Regions from separate parts of the Lysinibacillus sp. NPDC093210 genome, predicted to be linked through region 4. Evidence: riboswitches for the same ligand, from Rfam matches in the RefSeq annotation. Region 4 holds a riboswitch; each other region holds the start of a gene.
The links. Region 4 has a riboswitch for S-adenosylmethionine ahead of ACIP9C_RS17775 (methionine ABC transporter ATP-binding protein). Riboswitches for the same ligand answer to the same signal wherever they lie in the genome.

Region 1 (6,355 bases), on a different contig from region 4:
ACATTAAATATTGCCATTGGATTAAAAAAGAACATTCCCAGTCCTTTAGATTTCATTACATTTATTTTAACGCCTATTAGAAAATTTTTACTTACATTTTTTCAATAAAAAATGAAAAGAAAGGGTAGTGTACGATGGATAAACAACTCATTAGCGCAAGACAATTTACAGTCATTACCCTTCTCTATTCAATTGGAACCGCTATATTAATTGTGCCAGCAAGTATTACAGAAAAACTCAGCCAAGATGCGTGGATTGGAGCGACTATTGGTGTACTATTAAGCTTTTTATTAATAAAGCTCTTTGTATCATTAGGAAATCAAACTCCAAACCTTACGTTTATTGAAGCGAACGGAAAAATATTCGGCAAATTCATCGGTACTTTGACATCGCTTTGTTTTATGTCTTTAACATTTTTTTCAGCAAGCGAATTATTATATTTCATCGGGATTTTTATGCAAACGGAAGTGATGCCTGAAACGCCTACTCTGTCCTTTGCTGTTTTATTTACGATTATTATCGTTTTCGCGTCGTATTTAGGGATTGAAGTTTTTGCACGTTCAGTGGAAATACTCTTTCCAATATTTTTGTTAATTTTTATTATTTTTATTATTTGTATTTCCCCTCAAATCAATATTGAAAATATCATGCCAGTCTATGAAACAGACACAAAATCATTAATCGTCGGTACGCTAAACTTTACGAGTGTTTTTTCTTTCCCACTTGCTGTGTTGCTTATGTTTTTCCCTTCTGGAGTCAATGTACATAAAGCAGCTCAAAAAGGATATTATATCGGCACACTGCTAGGTGGAATTGTCTTAATTCTCATTATTGCCCTTTCAACACTTGTTCTTGGCTCAACTAATACATCAATTAAGACATTTCCAAGCTATGCGCTAGCTCAACGAATTTCTATAGGTAATTTTTTTCAACGCGTTGAAATTATCATGGCTGTTATGTGGATTATATCCATTTACATTCGAACATTCATTTATTTTTACGCAACGGTACTTGGTCTAGGACAAATATTGAAAATAAAAGATCCTCGTCCACTCATTTTACCACTTGGATTATGTATGGTTGCACTGGCTCAAATTGCTCACCCGAATATCGTCCATTCAAATAATTATAATGAGAATATTTGGCCGTTGTATTCAGGATTATTAACCGTTTTACTTCCATTGTTGTTACTAACAGTCGCAAAAATTCGCAAAATAAAAAAGAATGAAGACAATCAAAGCTCTTCAAGTAATCAGCAAGAATCTCAAGAACAACAACCAAAAGACAAGCGAGCTCCAAAAGAACAACCAGAATCAAAAACGCAGCAAGCTCCAAAGGAACAACCAGAATCAAAAACGCAGCAAGCTCCAAAGGAACAACCAGAATCAAAAAAGCAGCAAGATGCGACCAAACCAAATTCCGAATCTCAATAAGTTAACACAAAAACCACATTTCTCACTTTTAATGAGAAATGTGGTTTTTCTAACTGCAAAATGGTATAGTTCCAAATTAAATATGGTATTCAATTTCATCAACAAAGTCCCATTCGTACGGTGTTTCTTGATAAACATAATAGTTAAGCCAATTCGAAAAAAGTAAATGCGTATGTGCTCGCCATGTATTAATCGGCTCATTAGAAGGATTATTATTCGGGAAATAGTTAACAGGAATCGCAATATCAATTCCTTTTTCAACATCACGGTAATATTCATCAGCTAATGTTGTCGCATCGTATTCTAAGTGACCTGTAATCATTATGTTTTTATTATCCTTTGACTGCACAATAAAAACGCCAGCATCTTCTGAATAGGACAGTAAGCGTAAATCTGGGTGCTTACGTACTTCATCAATAGAAACCGATGTATAGCGTGAATGTGGCGCTGTAAATAAGTCACTAAAGCCTCGCACTAGATCGACTGTTAAATCGGTAATGACATGTGAATATACTCCAGAACACTTTTCTGGCAGTTCAAATTTACCGATACCATAATGGTGATACAACGCAGCTTGTGCACCCCAACATATATGCATTACAGACGTAACATTTTTCACGGACCAATCCATTATTTCTGAGATTTCTTCCCAATAATTCACTTCTTCAAATGCCATTTTTTCAACAGGAGCCCCCGTAATAATCATACCGTCAAAGCGACGATGGCGAACCTCTTTAAACGTCGAATAAAATAGCTGTAAATGTGATTTACTAACATTTTTTGATTCGTGTGTTGCTGTATTTAAAAATGTAATATTCACTTGTAATGGTGTATTACCGAGCAATCGCAGTAATTGTAGCTCTGTCTTTTCTTTTTCTGGCATTAAATTAAAAATTAAAATATTTAAAGGACGAATTTGTTGCGTTTTGGCGCGGTCTTCTTCCATTACGAATATTTTTTCCCCACGTAAATGTTCTCCAGCTGGTAAGTTTTTTGGAATATTAATAGGCATATTGAATTCCCCTTTTCGTTAATTTTTTCTCTCTATCTAATAAAAATTAAAAAATCCCCCTCATTCCTTTAGAGCAAGAATGAGAAGGATAATTATCACGTTCACTCTTATCTCTCAAAGGAAAAATCCTTTGGTGGAATTAGCACCTTTCTAACATTGTTAGAGGTTGCTGAAGCGTCATCGGGCCAAATCCCTCAGCTTCTCTTGATAAGATTATTTAATTAAAAAGAATTGTATCATGAACGATTAAGAATTTCAATAATACATAGAATATTTAGTATTTAAATGAATGGAAGTATATTTTTTGTTAAACACTATAATCAATTCTACCTAAAGCTTTTGTAGATTACGTAAATACGGCTTAAAAATCATTTTTAACATCTATTAGCCTAAGTAGATGACAAACAAATGACAAATTACACCCGATTACAGCTATGCGCAGTAAATAGATTTTTGTACAAATAAATCGGAATGGTAATCAAGGAGGTATTATGTTAACATATACCTTTAGTAACAGAGAGGAACGTGAATATTTTGATTAAAATTGAACTCCCAAAACCAGACTTGGTAATTCGTCAACGTGAGCAAGTATTAAAACCTGGGGATGTAGAAATCCCGCCATTCCATGGTTTTATTGATTTCCATAAAATCACTCGCGAAAAAGGTGGCATTTTCTTATTCTACAACGAAAAAAATGAGCTATTGTTTGTAGGGAAAGCGCGTAAAATTCGTCAACGCATTAAAAAGCATTTTGAAGATAATGTATCACCAATGAAAAAATACCGTGATGAAATTTTCAAAATTGAAGTATATGAAATTGATGATCCAATGGAACGTGAAATTTACGAAACTTATGCAATTAACACATTCCGTGCAAAATATAATCTTGAAAAAGTATTTTATTAAAAAATGCCGTTAGCATGAAATATGCTAACGGTTTTTCTTTTTTTCCTCAAAAATGCAAAATACCTTGAGAGCTTTATCCTCCCAAGGTATTTTGATATTTAAATAAATATTTTTTCATCTTTAAATTTATTAGCTGTTAGGTAACTTACGATGACAAAAATAATGAATGAAGCCACTATTGGGATTGTCACTGTATGCATGCCAAAGATTGACGGATAAAAGCGATCGATTACAATATATAACGTCATGCCCGTAATCATGGAAGCAATAGCGCCGTATTTATTAGCCTTTTTCCAATATAAGCCTAAAACGACTGACCAAATAAAGACAGCTTCTAGGCCGCCAAATGCAAATAAATTAAGCCACACAAGTAAGTCTGGTGGATTTAACGCAAATACAACAACTGCTAAACCAATTACTGTAGTAACGATAAAGCTTGCACGCTTAATTTCTCCATCGCTGGCAGTTGGCTTCACGTAATTTAAATAAATATCCTTCACGACTGTTGAACTAACTAACATGAGCAACGCATTAACCGTAGACATCGTTGCTGCCATTGGTGCTGCTAAAACAATACCCGCTAAAAATGGCGGTAAAACTTTTAACGTTAGTAGTGGCATCACCTTATCGCCAATTTCAATGCCTGGCATTACTGGACGAGCTAGCACACCAATTAGGTGCATACCGAACATAATTGTCCCAATGGCGATGGTACCAATAATAATCGCTAAATGCATACTTTTTGAATCTTTATAGCTCATAGCACGAACTGCAATTTGAGGTAGCCCAACTACGCCAATTCCTATTAAAATCCAAAATGTAGAGACATACAACGGAGTAAGTTCTCCTTCTGCACCAAATGGGGTCACGAGTTTTGGATTTTCTGCAACAAGGGATGTCATAATTTGATCTATTCCCCCGCCCGCAACGATTGTCCCAATTAGTAAAATAACAGTACCAATTACCATTATCGAACCTTGTACCGTATCCGTTAAAGCTACAGCTCGGAAGCCCCCGATAATAACATAAATTAATACCGACGCTGCAAAAATAAAGAGTGCCGCAGTATAATTTAAACCCGTTAATGATTCAATTAAGCGCGCTCCACCTACCCACTGTGCCATCATCGCAGAAAATAAAAAGACAATAATACTAATTGCAGATAAAATCACGATGACATGACTGTTATAGCGTTCACGTAAAAAATCAATTAATGTAATCGCTTGATAACGGCGAGCGATAATCGCAAATTTCTTGCCTAAAATCATTAATACAAAATACCCCGCAGGTAGTTGCGCCATCGCTAACAGTACCCATCCAAGTCCCTTATTATAAGCGACACCTGGTCCACCAATAAAACTACTTGCGCTTCCGTAAGTGGCAATCATGGTCATCGCTAGAATAAAGCCTCCCATTTCACGACCACCAAGAAAATATTCCTGTAAAAACGAGTTCGATGAACGGACATGTTTATTCGCCCATATACCTATTCCAAAAATGATAATTAAAAATATGAAGAGCGGAAAAATAACTTGCCAATGCATTATTCATCCACCTCCCCATCCTCAAATGGAACATCTTTGAAAAAGAGTTTTAGGACGAGCCAAATTAAGACAATCATAAAAGCTGTTCCAGCGATACAACTATAGAAAAACCAAGCAGGGAAACCCCAAACATACGTATATTTTGTTGGATCCCCCGAGCCTAGGCCATATGCAAAGCCGTACCAAATAGCAAAGTTGACAATTACAAGTCCAATGCCAATGAGCGCTTCACGATGCGCAATTTTAAAGCGTTGATCTTTCAATATAGAATCCCCCTAACCTACTCTATTTTACTGGTATGTAGGTATTATGGGAAGCTTTGTGAAAAAATAGATAAAAAAAACGAAAGTTAGCGAACAATGCCTTTTGAATGAAGTAAATTCTAAGTTTCCTGCAGCTTCTTTGCCTTAGTGGCGATTTCGCACACAAGCCACCTGCGTTTCCTCATATTCTATCTATGATCAAGAGCTTTTCAAATGCATTTGAAGCGCTTTTTTGTCGATTTTGCCAACGATTGTTTTTGGCAATTCATCGATAATAATAATTTTTTTAGGGATTTTGTAGTGACCTAATTCGTTTCGACATAGTGTCTCCACTTCTTCAACTAGCGTATCTGTCTCATGTTGGCAAACAATAAATGCCGTTACAATTTCGCCCCAATAGTTATCCGGTACCCCGATGACTGCCGCTTCTTTTACGAGCTGATGACGCAATAAACATTGCTCTACCTCTTGTGGATAAACATTTTCACCACCACTAATTATCATTTCTTTCCTGCGACCGACAATATAGAAATAACCATCCTCATCCATTGTGGCTAAATCACCGGTCCTTAACCACCCATCACGTATCGTATTATCAGTTTCCTGCTGATTATTCCAATAAAATCTAAACATATGCTTACCTCTGACAAATAGCTCTCCTACCTCATGAGCAGTGCAATTTTCCCCCTCTTTATTCATAATTTTTGCTTCATTAAATTGCATGCTTTTCCCTACTGCTCCTTTTTTTAAATAGGCATCTTCACGAGAAATATAAAAATTATTCGGCCCAGCCTCCGTTAATCCATAGCCTTCTTTAAAATAAAGTCCCTTGTTAAAAAATGCATCGTATATCGGGAGTGGACACGGTGCCCCGCCAGATAAGAACACTTTCACAGATGGAAAATTACTTATCTGGAAGTAATTTGTTGAAATCATTGCCTGATACATTGTTGGAACAAATAAAGAAATGGTTGTCTTATAATGATTAATTGCTCTAAGTGCCGTTTCCGCTTCGAACTTATCACCAATTACCACCGTACCTCCTGCCATAAGCAACGGGATGGATAAAGCATTTAGCCCTCCTGTATGGAACATCGGCATATAGTTTAACGTGCAGTCTTTTTCACATAGCCCCCAACTAATAATTGTATTAATTGCATTCCAATTAACAGAATTAAAGGACAAAACTACCCCCTT
Region 2 (6,355 bases), on a different contig from region 4:
CAATAATACCCCCAAATACTTCTTGTGCACCAAAAGCACTTGAGAAAATTAAAGAAAATACAGCAGGCACTTGAGAAATATTCATAAAAATAATAACTATTGCCATTAGAATATAAGCTAAAGCCATGAACGGTACAACTACCTGTGCTACATTTGCAATCGATTTAACCCCACCGAAAATAATTGCACCTAATAGTACGACAATAATTATTCCTGTAATCCAAGATTCCATACCGAAAGCGTTTTCAACAGCAACAGAAATTGCATTCGATTGAACGCCTGGCATTAATATTAACATTGCGATTAACGCCGCAATCGCAAAAATTACTGCAAACCATTTTTGCCCCATTCCCTTTTCAATATAAAAGGCTGGACCACCACGGTATTCTGTATCCTTCTCTTCTTTATATATTTGTGCTAATGTCGACTCAACATAAGCCGTCGCCGCACCGATGAAGGCAATTGCCCACATCCAAAAAATTGCACCAGGCCCCCCCATTGCGATTGCAGTTGCCGTACCAGCAATATTACCTGTACCAACACGCCCTGATAATGCAATCGACATTGCCTGGAAAGAAGAAATTCCCTTTTCCGATTTCTCTCCTTTAAACATTAAGACGAACATATCCTTAATGAGTCTTACTTGTAGGAACCGTGTAATAATTGAAAAGAATAAACCGATCAATAAAATACCATAAATAAACCACGGTCCCCATAAAATACTGTTCAGAAAACTTACAATACCTTCCATTTTACCCCTCCCAAAATATGAATATTCTTACTTTAAGACATTATAGTATTACATTTTTCTGAAAATTACAACATTATTTTTAAGTTACTATACATCTTATTCAACAATATTTTTTCGGAGGGGAAACATTCTATCGAATTATATATCCAATTCTACGCAAGGCATTATTAACAAAATCTCGGATATAGACAAAAATCTCTTCACGCTCTATTTCATGGAATAGATTATGGTAGCATTTTGCCCATTCTTTAAATTGGAATTCAGCAAACTCCTGCTGATGTAGCCAATTGCGTGTTTGTCTAGTTTCCGTGATACTATCCCTTTCCCCAGTCATAATAAGCATAGGCGTGTTCGGAAACTCTGCTTTTGGCATGACCGCTAAATTGCGCATCATTTGCTGTAATTCACGATACCACTTTACTGAGATGACGGACTTAAAAGGAAACTCGTCCTTCATTTCATCTCTGCCTTCGACACTTCTCGTTAATTTGTCAAAAGAGATATCGTGTGTCATTTTAACGCTTGCCGTTAAAGCACTTAAGCTAGTTAATGCATTTGATAACTTGCCAGGCTGTAATTTTAAATGCAGCCAAGGTGATGTCAAAATAATTCCTGCACACTCATATTTTCTCTTATGCATTGTATGAAGGATTAACGTTGCTCCTAGTCCATGTCCCATTAAAAACACTGGCAAATCATATGAAAAAGCATTTTCAATTAAATGCCTTGTATATTTGTTGTACTCTTTAAAGTCCTCATCATGGACACGTGAGAGTTTCGCATTTGCCCCATGATTCGGTAAATCCCCCATGACTACGTGGAAGCCTTCCATTCTGAGTTTTTCAATAAGCCATGCGTACCAACGGTGATTTTCGTAAGCACCGTGAACAATAGCAATCACAGCCTTCGCTTGTCCATCAGCTTCCCATTTCCACATTCACATAGTCCTCCTAAATAAATAGTTACACAATGATTATAACGAAATATTCACGTCATAATAAAATTATATTTGCATAAAATTGCGCATTTGATACGATAATACTACATCAAAGAAAGAAAAGAGGCGTTTAGCATGATTTATCCGTTTAAAGACAAAACACCTAATATCGATCCATCAGTATTTATAGCTGACTATGCAACCGTTACTGGTGACGTAACGATTGGTGCCGAGACAACTATTTGGTTTAATACAGTTATTCGAGGCGATGTATCACCAACAATAATTGGTAAACGAGTAAGTATCCAAGATCTTTGCTGTCTACATCAAAGTCCAAAATATCCATTAATAATCGAAGATGAAGTAACAGTTGGACACCAAGTAACTTTACATAGCTGTACAATTCGAAAAAATGCATTAATAGGTATGGGATCAATCGTGTTGGATGGGGCAGAGATAGGAGAAGGTGCATTTATTGGTGCGGGTAGTCTTGTACCTCCAGGTAAAGTCATTCCTCCTAATTGCTTAGCATTAGGTCGTCCAGCAAAAGTTGTACGTGAATTAAATGCTGAAGATAAAGAAGACATGGAACGTATTGTTAGAGAATACGCAGAAAAAGGTCAATATTACAAATCTCTTCAAAAATAATGGATGCCCTAAAAATACGCGGGCTACGATATAGGTGTAAGTGCTCTAGTAAGAAACAAAGTTATATAGGATAAAAAATAAATTCGCGATATCCTTCCAAGGTAAACGGAAAGACGCGAATTTTTTTGCAATCAATTACGCCTAGGCATAATTGCGTCCAGATTTTTTACAGTCTGCTCTAAAAGCTCCTTAGAAAATCTATGACATCCGCCGGGGCCTTTAACTTGCTTCAGCATTCAAATCCAACCTTTAGAAGTGGGGTATGAATGCTGAAGCAAGTTAGAAAGGGGCCATTAAGTAGCCCCCTTCAATAAAACATTTGCGTATGTTTACCACATATACGAATGCTCTTTATAAAATAGCTTATAGACTAGCTTTTTCTCTTAATGCATCAGCCTTGTCCGTATTTTCCCAAGGCACATTTAAATCTGTACGACCGAAGTGACCATAAGCAGCCGTTTGTTTGTAAATTGGGCGACGTAGATCTAGCATTTTAATGATGCCTGCTGGACGTAAATCAAATAGTTCGCGAACCCACTTTACGATTTCGCTTTCGCTTACTTTTCCTGTACCAAATGTATCTACTGCGATTGATACTGGTTGTGCTACACCAATGGCATAAGCAAGTTGGACTTCAGCACGTTCTGCTAAACCTGCAGCAACGATATTTTTTGCCACATAACGAGCAGCATATGCAGCTGAACGGTCTACTTTTGTAGCATCCTTACCAGAGAATGCACCACCACCATGACGTGCATAGCCACCGTATGTATCAACGATGATTTTACGTCCAGTAAGTCCAGCATCTCCTTTAGGTCCACCAATAACAAAACGACCTGTTGGGTTGATGAAATATTTCGTTTGAGCATCTAATAACTCACTAGGTACTACTGGTGCTATTACTAACTCTTTTAAGTCTGATTGAATTTGCTCAAGCGACGCTTCTTCGTCATGCTGTGTTGAAATAACAATAGTATCGACACGAACTGGGATGTTGTGTTCATCATACTCAATTGTCACCTGTGTTTTACCGTCCGGACGTAAATATGCTAGCTCACCTGATTTACGTACTTCTGTTAAACGACGAGCTAATTTATGCGCTAAACTAATTGGTAAAGGCATTAACTCGGGTGTTTCGTTACAAGCGTAACCGAACATTAATCCTTGGTCACCTGCACCAATAGCTTCAATATCTGCGTCAGTCATAGAACCTTCACGCGCTTCTAATGCTTGGTCTACACCTTGAGCAATATCTGGTGATTGTTCACCAATTGCTACTAGTACTGCTAAGTTTTCAGCATCAAAGCCATATTTGCCGCGTGTATAGCCAATTTCTGCTACCGTATCACGCACGATACCTTTAATATCTACATAAGTAGAAGTCGTGATTTCTCCTGCTACTAATACTAATCCTGTTGTTACAGTTGTTTCACACGCTACACGTGCATTTGGATCTTCTTTTAAAATGGCATCTAAAATGGCATCCGAAATTTGATCACAAATTTTGTCGGGATGTCCTTCTGTTACACTCTCTGATGTAAACAATCGACGGTTTGTCATTTGATTTTCCTCCTATTACTCTTACAAATAGCATTTGCGAAATTAATACGGTACTCATTACCCATGTCAAGTTCGCTCCTGAAGGATAGAACTTTCAAGCCGTTGTTGCTTTTAACATGAGGATTTCGAAAGATCCGTCATTATAATAAGGAAAGAATTGTATATACTTACCTTTACATTCATTATGAAAATAAAAAAAATCCTTTTCTCACGTACTTTACATGAGGAAAGGAATAATGACTTCGTAACCTTTCACTCTTATCGTTCAAGGGTTTTCCCCTTGCATCAGGTTGGCACCAGCGCATGTCGTGAAATAGTTCATGCAGGTTGCCGGGTTTCACAGGGCCTGACCCTCCACCAGCTCGGGATAAGAGTATCCGTTCAATTCCTCATCTTACGTAAAAGGTCGAACGTTGTCAATTATTTTATGACTTTTTGTTGAAAGTTATTTAAAACACGAAAATAATTTTTGAATTAGTATAGATTATTAAAGCAATTGTGTTATACTATTTTTGAAATTAAGAAAAACTCCCTCAAACTCAAGGGAATACTATAAAAAAGGATGGTATTTAATCGATGAATTCAGTAGAAATTGCAAACGAACTGAAGGAATTATTAAACGGCGGGAACATTAACGTTCAACTTTCAGTACCACAATTAGCGGAAAAAGCTACATCTCGTGGTGAGGCTATGTTAACAGTAGATGGCGCAGTTCGTGCAGAAACTGGCAAATACACTGGTCGTTCACCTAAAGATAAATATACGGTAGAAGAAGAAAGCACAAAAGATAAAATTGACTGGGGTAAAGTAAACCAACCAATTTCTTCGGAAGTGTTCGATAACTTATATGTAAAAGTAGTTAAATACTTAAAAGAACGTGACGAATTATTCGTATTCAACGGTTTTGCTGGTGCTGACAAAGATTCACAATTAAGCATCCAAGTAATCAATGAATATGCTTGGCATAATCTTTTCGCCCATCAATTATTTATCCGTCCAACACAAGAAGAATTAGCTTCTCATGTTGCTGACTTCACAGTTATCTCAGCTCCTAACTTTAAAGCGGATCCAGCTATCGATGGTACATCTTCTGAAACATTCATTATTGTATCACTTGAAAAGAAAATCATCCTAATCGGTGGTACTGAATATGCTGGTGAAATGAAAAAATCTATTTTCGGTATTATGAACTACCTATTACCACAACAAGGCATCCTATCAATGCACTGTTCAGCAAACGTTGGTGAAGCTGGCGACGTTGCATTATTCTTTGGTTTATCAGGTACTGGTAAAACAACTTTATCAGCTGACCCTGACCGCAAATTAATCGGTGACGATGAGCACGGCTGGTCTGACAACGGTGTATTCAATATTGAAGGTGGTTGCTATGCAAAAACAATTAACCTTTCTGCTGAAAAAGAACCTGAAATCTATAACGCAATCCGCTTCGGTTCTGTACTAGAAAACGTAGCTGTAGATCCTGAAACTCGTGTTTGTGACTACGATGATGTTTCATTAACAGAAAATACACGTGTTGCTTACCCAATCCAATATATCGAAAATATTGTTGATCCATCTGTTGCAGGTCATCCAAAAACAATCGTCTTCTTAACTGCTGACGCATTTGGTGTATTACCTCCAATCAGTAAATTAACAAAAGAACAAGCAATGTATCACTTCCTAAGTGGTTTCACATCTAAACTTGCAGGTACTGAACGTGGTGTAACAGAGCCAGAACCAGTATTCTCTACATGTTTCGGTTCTCCATTCCTTCCACTTCCAGCAACTGTTTATGCTGAAATGTTAGGTCAAAAAATCGATGAGCATGGCGCACAAGTATTCTTAGTAAACACTGGCTGGACTGGTGGCGAATACGGTACAGGTAGCCGTATGAAGCTTTCTTACACTCGTACAATGGTACGTGCTGCAATCGATGGTAAACTAAACAACGTTGAAACGACTCAAGATGCTGTATTTGGCTTACACATTCCTACAGCAGTTGAAGGTGTACCTTCAGAAGTGCTTAACCCACGCGATGCATGGGCAGACAAAGCTGCTTATGATGTAAAAGCTGCTGAACTTGCAGGTCTATTCAATGACAACTTCAAGAAATTCTCAAATGTTTCTGAAGCAATCACTAAACTTGGTGGTCCATTAAAATAATAATGCGACTAAGGGAACGATTTATTCGTTCCCTTTTTTATACCCATTTCCATAAAAAATACTCTTCAAATTTTTATATTTTGGATAGTATTGGAGGATACATATGAAAAAAAAATACAAAATACTAGTTGGCATCATCGTCTCATTATTTGTGTTATTTATTGGAGCTGGATTTATTGCAGGCAATTACTTTTACAACTTGGCGTTAAATCCACAATCTGATAAATCAGCCGTTCTTGATGCACCACATAATTTAATTGCTTCTAATCCGAATGAAGTGAGAGAGAAAGAGGCTC
Region 3 (6,355 bases), on a different contig from region 4:
GCGAAGAAGTGGTATGGACTTGCTGCAGAAGCAGGAATAGAAGAAGCGTCTCAATTACTTGAGGAGTTAGATAATTTGTAAAACCCCAAATGTTGTTATACTGGAATTACCCGCAATGGTTAGTTATAAAATAACCATTGCGGTTTTTTGCTGTTATAAAGAAAATAATGCTTTTACGTCATTACAAAGAATTAAGTACGCAATGGATTAAAACTTTGCATAATTGGTCAATTATTAGAGTGGTTATTTAAAACTATTTATTAACCATATCGCTATTGGTCTTTTTGAACCATTTTCAGATGTGATTTTAGGTTTAATGACCTCGTCAGAATGAATAAATGATAGTTAGTGAAATTGCTGATACTTAATTATGCTTGGAGTAATTCAACCTATATTCTTTAATTAGTAAAAAGACCGTCGATATAGCTAACGAAAAATGTTGAATTAGTAATTTTATCACATTTCCAGGATGGATAACTTTTTTGTTTAGCATTAAATATTATAGTGTTAAATGGTAAAATATAGGTTAATATAAATTGACAATTATATTTAAAGTGTATATTGTAAATGAGTAATTTTAAAATGTAAAATTAATGCATTATTGATTATTATGATGTTATTTTGTTATATTATTTTCTTGTTAATTTATTAGCGGTCGTGGTATTTTTTCGTATATTTATAAATATATTTGGGTAAACGGAAATAGATTATGCTCAGCTCTTCAAAAGAACACGTATATGAAAGAGGGAAAAGTGTGATTTTTCAAAAACAGAAAAAGGCAATGGCATTAGATTTACAACAATACTCAGTGACAATGGATGTTCCGAACTCACAAACATTGGTGAAGCAGATTGAAATGTTAAATTTAACCAAACTGGATTTGCAATATTTAAAGGCTTTTAAACCATTTGTTGAGGACAACATCAATCAAATCGTTGACCGATTTTATGGAATGATTGGAACTGAGCAAAGTTTAGTAGATATTATTAATAAACATAGTTCTGTAGATAAGTTGAAGGTCACATTGCGTCGGCATATTATTGAAATGTTTAACGGTACAATAGATGAAGAGTTTTATAAAAGACGAGTAAGTATCGCAAAAGTACATGTACATATCGGCCTTAGAACACAATGGTATATTTGTGCTTTCCAAGATTTAGCCATTTCATTTATTGACTTGGTAGAAAAATATGTAGAACATCCTATGGACCAATTTAATACGATTCGTGCAATCTCTAAAATTTCTAATTTTGAGCAGCAGCTTGTATTAGAGGCTTTTGAAAGTACAGTCGAACGCCTAAAGGAAAATGTAGAACGTGAGAAAGAGGCAGTTGAGAGAAAAATCGTGGAATCTTCAGAGGGTCTTGCTGCAATTTCTCAAGAAACAAATGCTTCATTCCATCAATTAAATAATCAATCGCATGAGATTAAGGAATTGGCGAAAAGATCATTACAGGTCAGTTCGCTAGCTGAAAGTCAGGCGATTGAAGGTCGGGAATGTCTACAACATCAATCAAAAAATATGAGTAACATTATTCAATCAGTAGATGATATAACAGACAATATTAAGCAATTGTCAGAAATGTCTAAGGAAATGGAAGCGATTATGAATGTTGTGACAAACATTGCAAATCAAACAAACTTATTAGCTTTAAATGCAGCGATTGAAGCAGCTCGTGCTGGAGAAGCGGGGAAAGGCTTTAGTGTTGTAGCGGATGAAGTTCGTAAATTATCTAGTCAAACAAAGGAATCTGTCACATCCGTAGCTAAATTATTAGAAAAAACGACGAAGCGAACGGATAAGCTTGCCCACACGCTTAGTCATATTCAGGAAGAAGTTGCATCAGGTGAGGAAAACATGGCTCAGACTGAGGGGCAATTTAATAAAATTTTAGATGCTATGACACAAGCTAAATGTCAAAGTGATCGTATGGAAAAAGAAGTGATGGCTGTGGCTCAGATTCTTAATGAGCTTGGACTTGCATTTAATGAAGTCACAATTTCAGCAGATAAATTAGCGAATGTTGCCCAAAATTTAAACTAAATTAATGATTTTTTATAAAATGGGGCTAAAAAGTCCTTCAAATAAAAATTAATTTAAAATCCGCTTTGCTTTCCGCAGGTAGGATAGGAGCTTTATTGTCTTTGTGCTCTTGCCCCTTACAGAAAACGAAGTGGATTTTTATTTGTATCGGAAAACGGGTGTCAGGCACTCAAACAATTTCAAGCATGCATTTTAAGACTAACTAAGTAAAAATCCCCGAAAACTTTTGGAGAACGCACGCACTGTAAGCCACAACAAACCGCGCCACAGTGAAGGTTGTGGCTCACAGTATGCATGCGAAAAGCACAGTGGATATTTGCGCTATAGGAAGCCAAAGTTATGCTAGGTGTTATGTAAGGTGTCAGGCACGCAAACAATTTACCCGTAGCGGAATCAACGGCAGTATTCATCTATTTATTTTTTGATTGCTGCATTTTTGCTAAATTTGTAATGGGTTGAACGTAAATGTTTGCAAAAACAGTTTATACTAATAGGAGATAAATAAAGAAATTAGGGGCGATTCTTCATGGAAACAATAGTTGTATTAGGTGGAGGAATTACAGGTTTATGTACGATGCATTATTTACAACGTCAAGTATTGGAGAAAAAAATAGATGTAAACCTAGTACTTGTTGAAAAAAATGCTTACTTAGGTGGAAAGCTACACTCCGCATATGACCAGGGTTTTATTATGGAAACAGGCGCTGATTCAATTGTAGCTCGTCATAAAGGCGTCATGGAGCTAGTACAGGAGCTTAATTTTGAACAGGAGCTAGTGTACAACGAAACAGGAGTATCTTATATCTATACAAACGACGAATTACATGCAATACCAGCTGATTCAACATTCGGTATTCCTATGAGTTTAGCATCTCTGGAAGCAAGTACGCTTGTATCAGAAGCTGGTAAGCAAATCGCATTACAGGACTTAACGATGCCGAATAAAGGCTTTACTAAAGAAAGCTCAATAGGCGAGTTTTTAACGTATTACTTAGGTGAAGAGCTTGTGCAAAATCAAATAGCGCCAGTATTAGCAGGAGTATATTCTGGTGACCTACATCAACTTTCGATTGCTTCTACACTGCCATACTTAATCGATTATAAAGATGATTACGGTAGCATCATCAAGGGGTTTGATGCAAATCGTGAACAATTTATAAAAGCTTCCAATAAAAAGTTTATTTCATTTAAAAAAGGCTTATCGTCTCTGATTGATCGCCTTGAAGAAACGTTAACAGAAGTAGAAATTATCAAGGGCGTAGCAACAACAAGTGTAAAGAAACATGAAGGGCAATATACAATTTCATTAGCAAATAATAGAAAGCTTGAGGCTGATCACGTTGTATTAGCGCTGCCGAATGAAGCGGTGCAAAGCTTATTACAGGACCCATCGTTAGATCATTATTTTAAGAAATTTACTACAGCTTCTGCAATAACAATTTATCTAGGTTTTGATGTACCGGATGCATTGCTACCAGCAGATGGAACGGGCTTTATTGTGTCACATAATTCAAATGTCCAATGCAATGCAGCAACTTGGACAAGTAGAAAATGGAAGCATACATCTGCTAATAGTAAATTGCTTGTACGACTCTTTTATAAGAGCATCAATCCTGCGTATGAAAAATTATGTAAGATGACAGATGAAGAACTAGCTGCTGTCGCATTAGACGATGTAAAGAAAAGTTTAGGGATTGATGAAAAGCCAACTGTAGTTAATGTGGCCAAGTGGATTGATCAAATGCCAAAATACGATTTAGCACATCATGAGGCATTGAAGGGCTTAACAGCTGAGCTTGCAGAAAGCTATCCCAATTTATCGATTGCAGGCTGCTCTTATTTCGGAGTAGGCATTGGTGCTTGTATTCAAAATGGTAAAAAAATAGGCGAAGAGCTTGCAGAAAAACTAGTATAACCGTAAAACAAATGCGGAAATTTGATATTTTTCTGGAGAAATCTCCTTTGTTGAGTGAAATAGTCTTGACTCTATCGCCTGTAAACGATATGATTCTTTTAATTATTTGAAAAATTCATACTACATTCTTATCGAGAGAAGCCGAGGGACTGGCCCTATGAAGCTTCAGCAACCAACTAATGTCAGGTGCTAAATCCAGAAGACCTTTTTGGTCGAAGATGAGAAGGAAAAACAATTACGATTCGTTAAAGCCTTCTTTTTTGTAAAAGAAGGCTTTTTATATTTTTGGATACAAGGAAAGTGAGGGTTACGTTTTATGGGATTGCTAGAAAAGTTAAAAACACATGTATTAACTGCAGATGGTGCCATTGGTACTGTATTATATGGCTACGGCTTGGAGTACTGCCATGAAGAAATGAATGTACAGAGACCGAAGTTAATTGAAAAAATCCATAAAGAATATATTGCTGCTGGTGCAGATGTGATTCAGACAAATACTTACGGTGCTAATGCTATTAAATTAGCACGCTATGGTTTAGAATCGCGAGTTCAGCAGTTTAATGAAGCGGCAATCACGATTGCGAAACGTGCCGCAGCAGATGGCGGACAATTTGTGTTAGGCACAATTGGAGGCATTCGTGGTATTCGTAAAAGTGATGCAACGTTAGAGGACATTTTATCGACAGTCGAAGAGCAAGCAAATGTGTTACTTGCAGGCAATCCAGATGGCCTTTTACTTGAAACGTATTATGATTTCGAAGAGTTAAGCGCAACGTTGAAAATGTTACGTGCCAAAACAAAGCTACCAATTATTGCGCAGGTGTCGATGCATGAACCAGGCGTGTTACAAAATGGAATTGCATTAAATCAGGCATTGCACGAGCTAGAAGCGCTTGGTGCAGATGTAGTAGGCGTAAATTGTCGTTTAGGGCCGCATCATACAATTCAAGCATTTGAAGGAGTTGAGCTTCCTGAAAAAGCATTTATGTCTGCATATCCCAATGCATCCTTGCTAGATTTAGAGGATGGGCGTGTCGTATATGAGTCAGAAGCAGATTATTTTGGTCGTGCCGCAGTTGCACTAGTTGACCAAGGTGTTCGTTTAATCGGTGGTTGCTGTGGAACAACACCAAAGCACATAGCAGCAGCGAAAAAATATTTAGAAGAGTTAACGCCTATTGAAGAGAAGTTTGCCAAGCCTGAAAAAGTACAGGTTGTACGTGAAGCAGAGCCTGCGACGTATGAGCCATTGCATGAGAAGGTAAAGCGCGAGCGTTCGGTTATTGTGGAGTTAGACACACCGAGACATTTAGAAATTGATGGCTTTATTCAAGGGGCGAAAAAATTATATGAAGCAGGCGCTGATGTAGTGATGATGGCAGATAATTCACTCGCATCGCCCCGCATTAGTAATGTGGCAATGGGGGCGTTATTGAAGGAAACGCACGGTGTCCGACCGTTAACGCATATAACGTGCCGTGATCGTAATTTAATTGGATTACAGTCGCATTTGATGGGTTTAAATGCACTTGGCATTCATGATATTTTAGCGGTTACTGGAGATCCGACTAAGGTAGGTGACTTCCCGGGTGCCACAAGCGTTTATGATGTATCTTCTATGGAACTAATCCAGCTGATTAAACAGTTAAATGAAGGTATTTCATTTTCTGGAAAGCCACTTCGTAAAAAGGCAAACTTCTCTGTAGCGGCAGCATTTAACCCGAATGTACGTGTACTAGACCGAGCAGTGACTCGACTAGAGAAAAAGATAGAGCATGGTGCGGATTACTTTATTTCTCAACCAGTTTATTCGACAGAAAAAATCATTGAAATTTATGAGGCAACAAAGCATTTAGAAGCACCAATTTATATTGGTATTATGCCAGTAACGAGCTATAAGAGCGCTGAGTTTTTACACCATGAAGTACCAGGTATCAAACTATCTGACGATGCACTGTCACGCATGAAGGCATGTGGCGAAGATAAGGAACGTTCAACATTAGAAGGGATTGCAATTGCTAAAGAGTTAGTAGAAGTAGCTGCAGAGTATTTCAATGGTATTTACTTAATTACACCGTTTTTACGCTATGATATGACGCTAGAGTTAATGAAATTTATTGAGCAATTGGATGAACAGAAAAAAGGGGTAAGTATAGATGGCTAAGCACTTGATTGAAGAGCAACTAGAGAAACGAATATTAATTCTGGATGGCGCAATGGGTACAATGCTTCAAAATGAAAACTTATCAGCAGAAGATTTTGGTGGCGAGGAGCTTGATGGTTGTAACGAGAATCTTGTATTAACTAGACCTGATGTGCTTGAAAAGGTTCACCGTAAATATTTAGAGGCTGGTGCGGATATTATTTGTACAAATACGTTTGGAGGTACACCTCTC
Region 4 (6,355 bases):
TCAAAACGTGCTTTAGAGCTAGCTATTCAATATACAAACCAACGTCAACAATTTAAAACGAAGCTTTCGGATTTCAACTTAACGAAAGAAAAACTATCGACAATGGCGTCTCAATTATATGCTTCTGAGTCATTAAATTATCGTACGGTCGGTTTATTTGAAGATCGTTTAAGCCAGTTAAGCCCTGAAGAACAAAAACAAGGTAAAGTTATTGCAAATGCAATTGCTGAATATGCGATTGAGTGTTCGATTGCAAAAGTTTTTGGTTCGGAAACATTGAATTATATTGCAGATGAAGCGGTACAATTACATGGTGGCTATGGCTTTATGGCAGAGTATGAAGTGGAGCGTATTTATCGCGATTCCCGAATTAACCGTATTTTCGAAGGTACAAATGAAATTAACCGCATGATTGTACCAGGTACCTTTATGAAAAAAGCATTAAAAGGTGAATTGCCATTATTACAGGTCGCACAAAACTTACAACAAGAACTTCTTATGCTAATGCCTGAAGATGTAGGCACAGAGCCACTAGCACAAGAAAAATACCTTGTGAAAAATGCGAAGAAAATTGCTGTGTTAGCAGCTGGTATGGCAGCACAACGTTATGGAGCGAAGCTTGACCAAGAACAAGAGGTATTAGTGAACATTGCCAATATCGCCAACCAATTATTCGCTATGGAGTCTGCTGTTTTACGTACAGAAAAGGCAATAGCGCGTGAAGGTGCAGAAAAATCAAATCAAAAACTACTTTACACACAAATCTTCTGCCAAGAAGCATTTGCAGAAATTGAGAAAGAGGCAAAGGATACAATTCTTGCTTCAGCAGATGGAGATGCTGCACGTATGACATTGTCAGCATTACGTAAACTGACTCGTAACAATCCCTATAACCTTATTGCTAAAAAGCGTGAAGCTTCAGTTAAACTAATCGAAGCAGAAAAATTCATCGTATAATATAATCTTTGACCTAGCTACTTGCTATAGGGTAGCTAGGATCAGAATATCGACAAAAGGCAACGAGAAGATCATTCTTGTTGTCTTTTATCATGTCGGTGCCTTTGTATGGAATCTTTGCTAAGTGTCATATACGAGGTGCCAGGCACACAAACAATTTCTATGCTGGTCAGACCGTCCGTCCATAGTGAAAATCTATGGCAATAGGCGCATTCGACATTACTAATTTATCTTGCGTAACTAGCCAATAAATGTTTCATTTTGGCTCATACTAGTTATGATGGTATACTACAGGAAATGATAGCAGAGGAGCCTATAAATATGATTCAATTTATCCATTACCCTAAATGTACAACTTGTAAAAAAGCACAGAAGTGGTTAAACGACAATGGCGTTTCATACGAAGAGGTACACATTGTTGAACAACCACCTACGAAAGAGCAAATAAAGAGTTATTGGCAAGCTAGCGGGCAGCCACTGAAGAAGTTTTTCAATACATCTGGCATGAAATATCGTGAACTTGGGTTGAAGGATAAACTGGCGGAAATGCCGGAAGATGAACAGCTCACACTACTTGCTTCTGACGGTATGCTAATTAAGCGACCGATTGTTACTGATGGAAAAAAAGTAACGTTAGGTTTTAAGGAATCAGATTTTGAACAAACGTGGAAATAACAGCTTTAATCCTTGTTTTTATGAAAGAAGTATGGCACACTGAAAGTGAATATATTACATATTTATGGAGGGGTTTTTGGCATGAGCACACCTAAAGACTTACGTTACTCTGAAGAACACGAATGGGTAAAATTAGAAGATGGTAAAGTACGTATCGGTATTTCACATTTCGCACAATCTGAATTAGGAGATATCGTTTTCGTTGAGCTTCCACAAGTTGGCGACGAAATTAAAACAGATGATCCATTTGGAAGCGTAGAATCAGTAAAAACTGTTTCTGAATTATACGCACCAATTTCAGGTACTGTAGTTGAAGTAAATGCAGATTTAGAAGATAGCCCTGAATTCGTAAACGTATCACCATATGAAAAAGCATGGATGATCGTTGTAGAGCCTGCTGATGCTTCAGAGATTGAAAGCCTTATGACTGCAGAACAATACGAAGAAATGATTGCAGAATAAACAAGCCTATAATAGAAAAACGTCGGCATACATACCGGCGTTTTTTATTATATAACACCAGTTATTAGTTGTTAATTTGATGTGTACAAAGCTTAACTCTGCAAGAGTAAACGATAGTACAGTGACTCACCAAAATGTTGTCCAAATTGCGAAGAGACATGTGGAAATGATTGTTAACATGCAGATCTATGCATCGTTTTGAATCCGGTAATTGCAATGAATTGTTGTAGTAGATAACTGTCTAAATGGGGGTGGCGTGATGTTCGAAGGGAAATGTTTAATCGTGGAAGGCCGTTCGGATAAGCTTCAAATAGAACCTATTTTGAGTGAAGATGTTACAATACTTTGTACAAATGGTACAATTGGTGTGCATCAATTAGAAGAATTACTCGACCCATATGAGGGCTGTGAGCTATATACATTTTTTGATGCAGATGCATCAGGAGATAAACTACGAGCATTAATGGACAGACATTATCCTGAGGCGGAGCATTTGCGGACAATGCCTACTTATAAAGAAGTAGAAACTACACCGAGGAAAGTGCTTGCGATGATTTTATTACGCGCGCATTTTTCCATTCATAATGAATATATTTTGTAAGGTTGCGTGAAAAATGGAAGAATGGTCAAAAGAGCAGTGGGAAATGGCTGTAAAATCAGGTGAAAAAACTGCCTTTTATTTATATACACCGATGTGTGGAACATGTGCAGTTGCATCTAAAATGATGGATATCATAGAACAGTTACTGCCGCAGTTAAAATTAGGTAAGGCAAATATAAATTTTTTAGAGCAAATAGCTTATGATTTTCAAATCGAAAGTGTACCTTGTTTACTCGTTAGCGATGGTGGAAAAGTTATAGAGAAGGTTTATGCATTTCAATCCGTACCGTTTTTATACGAATTGTTAAAAAAACCAATTGACTGAACTTTGCTAGCATGGTAAAGTAACAACTATATTAAAAACTATTAAATATATCGAACTCTTATAAAGAGCGGCGGAGGGAAGTGCCCTATGAAGCCCGGCAACCATCACATATGTGAAAAGGTGCCAAATCACTCAAAGATTTTTCTTTGAAAGATGAGAGAACGGTTTAGCGTATAAAGTACGTGACCCCTTCTACTTGTCTATGAGTGAAGGGGTTTTCTATATGAGAAAAGGAGTATTCGCTATGATACAGCTTCAAAATATTACGAAGAAATACAAAACCGCAAATGGCGAATTAACTGCTGTTAAAGATGTCAATCTTACGATTAACAAAGGTGAGATTTTTGGCATTATCGGCTATAGTGGCGCTGGTAAAAGTACGATGATTCGTTTATTAAACGGTTTAGAAAAGCCGACAACAGGTACGGTGAAGGTGAACAATCAAGAATTTTCATCTATTAAGGGTCAAAAGTTGCGTGATGCTAGACAAAAGGTAAGTATGATTTTCCAACATTTTAACTTACTTTGGTCAAGAACAGTTGCTGAAAATATCGCTTTTCCACTTGAAATTGCAGGTATAGCTAAGAGTGAGCGAGACGCACGTGTGAAAGAACTTATTGCGCTTGTTGGATTAGAAGGACGTGACAAGGCGTATCCATCACAGCTATCAGGCGGTCAAAAGCAACGTGTTGGTATAGCACGAGCGCTTGCCAATAATCCTGAAGTGTTGTTATGTGATGAGGCTACATCGGCACTCGATCCAGAAACAACAGATGCAATTCTTGATTTGCTTGTCGACATTAACGAACGATTAGGCTTAACAATTGTATTAATTACCCATGAAATGCATGTAATCCGCAAAATCTGTCATCGTGTAGCGGTAATGGAAGCTGGAGAAATTGTAGAGCGTGGGGAAGTATTACAAGTGTTCCAAGCACCACAAGCGGCGATTACTAAAAAATTCGTTTCTCAAATTACCGATACGAAGGAAACCCAGGAGACAGTTGCACAGCTTAGAGTAAATTATCCAACGGGCCACCTTGTTAAGCTTGTCTTTGTTGGTGAAAAAACAGAGCAGCCTGTTATATCGCATTTAGTAAAACAGTTTGATGTGGAAATTAGTATTGTCCATGGCAATATCTCGCAAACTAAAAATGGCGCATACGGTACTCTTATTGTGCAAATTGACGGCACGGATACAAATGTAGCAGCTGCACTAAATTATTTAAATACAGTTGAAGTACAAACGGAGGTGATTGCAAATGCTAACTAGTCTCTTTCCGAATGTCGACTGGGAAAAAATGTGGACAGCCACATATGAAACACTTTATATGACCACACTTTCAACAGTCGTAACATTTATACTTGGTTTAGCCATTGGCATAATCCTCTTTTTAACGAGTCCAAACCAATTATGGGCTAATAAAATCGTTAACTTTTTAACAGGATCGGTCGTTAATATATTCCGTTCGATTCCATTTATCGTGTTAATTATTTTACTAATACCATTTACGAAGTTTTTACTTGGGACAATTCGAGGAGCAAATGCAGCCCTACCAGCACTTATTATCGGTGCTGCACCATTCTATGCACGAATGGTATTAATTGCATTACGAGAAATTGATAAAGGCGTTATTGAAGCAGCACGCTCGATGGGTGCTAAAACGTCCACAATTATTTGGAAAGTACTAATTCCAGAATCATTACCAGCACTTATTTCTGGAGTTACCGTAACGGCTGTAGCACTCGTTGGGTATACGGCAATGGCTGGAATTATTGGTGCTGGCGGCCTAGGAAACTTAGCCTTTTTAGATGGCTTCCAACGTAATCGCCAAGATGTGACATTAATGGCAACTATTTTGATCTTAGTAGTCGTATTTATCATTCAATGGATTGGCGATATGATTACAACGAAAACTGACAAACGTTAAAAAGGTTAACCCGGTTTTTACCGCTAACATATTGTTTGAACAAATAAAGGGAGTGTATACAAATGAAGAAGTTATTAGCAGGATTATTTTTATCAGTACTTGTACTAGCTTTAGCAGCTTGTGGTGCTGGTAACAAAGACGAAGCAGGTTCAACATCTGGAGACAAGACAGACGACAGTGCAAAAACTGAAGAAAAAGTAACATTAAAAATAGGTGCTTCTAACACACCTCACGCAGTTATTTTGGAACAAGCAAAACCGATTTTAGCTAAAGAAGGTATTGATTTAGAAATTGAAACGTACCAAGATTACGTACTACCTAACCAAGATTTAGATTCAAAAACTATTGACGCGAATTATTTCCAACATATCCCTTATTTAGAATTGCAAATTAAAGATAATGGCTATGATTTCGTAAATGCTGGAGGCGTACACATCGAGCCAATCGGTATTTACTCTAAAAAATATAAAACTCTAGAAGACCTTCCTAAAGGTGCAACAATCTTATTATCGAACTCAGTTTCAGACCATGGCCGTATGTTGTCATTGTTAGAAGCAAAAGGCTTAATTAAATTAAAAGATGGTATCGACAAAACAGCAGCAGAAATTAAAGATATCGTCGATAATCCGAAAGACTTTAAATTCGATGCAAATACTGCACCAGAATTACTTGTTCAAATGTTTGAAAATGAAGAAGGCGATGCGGTTCTTATCAACTCTAACTATGCAATTGATAACGGCCTAAACCCAATTGAAGATGCAATTGCATTAGAAGATAAAGAATCTCCATATGTTAATATTATTGCGGTACGTGCTGGAGATGAAAATAAGCCGGAAATTAAAAAATTATTAGAAGTATTAAAATCTAAAGAAATCCAAGACTTCATCCTGAAGGAATGGAAAGGCGCAGTAGTACCAGTAAAATAGATTTTTCTAACACTATAGTACAAGCCATGAAAATGGTTTGTACTATTTTTTTTATGGGAAAAGATAAATAATGGTTTGAAATCCAATAATTAAATTATTTTATTTTTTTTAAATTGTTTAGAATTTGTTTAGATTCATTTAATATGATTACTGATATAATATTATTCGCCAATAATACTGAGAAAATTTGGTATTTAGTCCTGATGGAGGTGAAATCCTATAACGAAATTTTTTAAGGGTGGTATTTTAGTTATATTTTGCCTGTTGTTTGTTTTAATGAGCTGCTCACAAGGGAAAGAGAAAATAACCAAAAAACCCATTTCATCAACAGAGAAGTTTGTTATTGAGGAACTAATGACAGAAGATAACTTATTACGTACTGATTTAACGCAACAAAAAGATGTGTTTTTATCTGAATCTGTCGGTTTATGGTTGACCTATTTACTAGAAAAAGATGATCAAGCTCGTTTTGATGAGC

Region 1: linked by a shared signal. The riboswitch ahead of metA (homoserine O-acetyltransferase MetA) and the one ahead of ACIP9C_RS17775 (methionine ABC transporter ATP-binding protein) in region 4 are both predicted to bind S-adenosylmethionine.
Region 2: linked by a shared signal. The riboswitch ahead of metK (methionine adenosyltransferase) and the one ahead of ACIP9C_RS17775 (methionine ABC transporter ATP-binding protein) in region 4 are both predicted to bind S-adenosylmethionine.
Region 3: linked by a shared signal. The riboswitch ahead of ACIP9C_RS21940 (bifunctional homocysteine S-methyltransferase/methylenetetrahydrofolate reductase) and the one ahead of ACIP9C_RS17775 (methionine ABC transporter ATP-binding protein) in region 4 are both predicted to bind S-adenosylmethionine.

Annotation. Positions count from the first base shown of each region.
Region 1 covers NZ_JBIVOE010000005.1:118,483-124,837, forward strand. Annotated here, with positions in the region: gene ACIP9C_RS13840 (hypothetical protein) at 1-108, shown strand, start outside; gene ACIP9C_RS13845 (GerAB/ArcD/ProY family transporter) at 135-1,433, shown strand; gene metA (homoserine O-acetyltransferase MetA) at 1,510-2,445, opposite strand; SAM riboswitch class I at 2,550-2,659, opposite strand; gene ACIP9C_RS13855 (nucleotide excision repair endonuclease) at 2,980-3,351, shown strand; gene panF (sodium/pantothenate symporter) at 3,450-4,895, opposite strand; gene ACIP9C_RS13865 (YhdT family protein) at 4,895-5,158, opposite strand; gene ACIP9C_RS13870 (class I adenylate-forming enzyme family protein) at 5,357-6,355, opposite strand, start outside.
Region 2 covers NZ_JBIVOE010000001.1:1,111,168-1,117,522, forward strand. Annotated here, with positions in the region: gene ACIP9C_RS05465 (alanine/glycine:cation symporter family protein) at 1-751, opposite strand, end outside; gene ACIP9C_RS05470 (alpha/beta hydrolase) at 882-1,688, opposite strand; gene ACIP9C_RS05475 (gamma carbonic anhydrase) at 1,824-2,336, shown strand; gene metK (methionine adenosyltransferase) at 2,700-3,896, opposite strand; SAM riboswitch class I at 4,152-4,270, opposite strand; gene pckA (phosphoenolpyruvate carboxykinase (ATP)) at 4,473-6,059, shown strand; gene ACIP9C_RS05490 (alpha/beta hydrolase) at 6,163-6,355, shown strand, end outside.
Region 3 covers NZ_JBIVOE010000014.1:25,960-32,314, reverse strand. Annotated here, with positions in the region: gene ACIP9C_RS21955 (SEL1-like repeat protein) at 1-81, shown strand, start outside; gene ACIP9C_RS21950 (methyl-accepting chemotaxis protein) at 755-2,044, shown strand; gene hemG (protoporphyrinogen oxidase) at 2,571-3,959, shown strand; SAM riboswitch class I at 4,085-4,184, shown strand; gene ACIP9C_RS21940 (bifunctional homocysteine S-methyltransferase/methylenetetrahydrofolate reductase) at 4,276-6,123, shown strand; gene metH (methionine synthase) at 6,116-6,355, shown strand, end outside.
Region 4 covers NZ_JBIVOE010000008.1:77,856-84,210, reverse strand. Annotated here, with positions in the region: gene ACIP9C_RS17800 (acyl-CoA dehydrogenase family protein) at 1-957, shown strand, start outside; gene ACIP9C_RS17795 (arsenate reductase family protein) at 1,279-1,632, shown strand; gene gcvH (glycine cleavage system protein GcvH) at 1,714-2,094, shown strand; gene ACIP9C_RS17785 (toprim domain-containing protein) at 2,354-2,695, shown strand; gene ACIP9C_RS17780 (thioredoxin family protein) at 2,709-3,020, shown strand; SAM riboswitch class I at 3,076-3,180, shown strand; gene ACIP9C_RS17775 (methionine ABC transporter ATP-binding protein) at 3,265-4,293, shown strand; gene ACIP9C_RS17770 (methionine ABC transporter permease) at 4,283-4,951, shown strand; gene ACIP9C_RS17765 (MetQ/NlpA family ABC transporter substrate-binding protein) at 5,014-5,877, shown strand; gene ACIP9C_RS17760 (glycosyl hydrolase family 8) at 6,232-6,355, shown strand, end outside.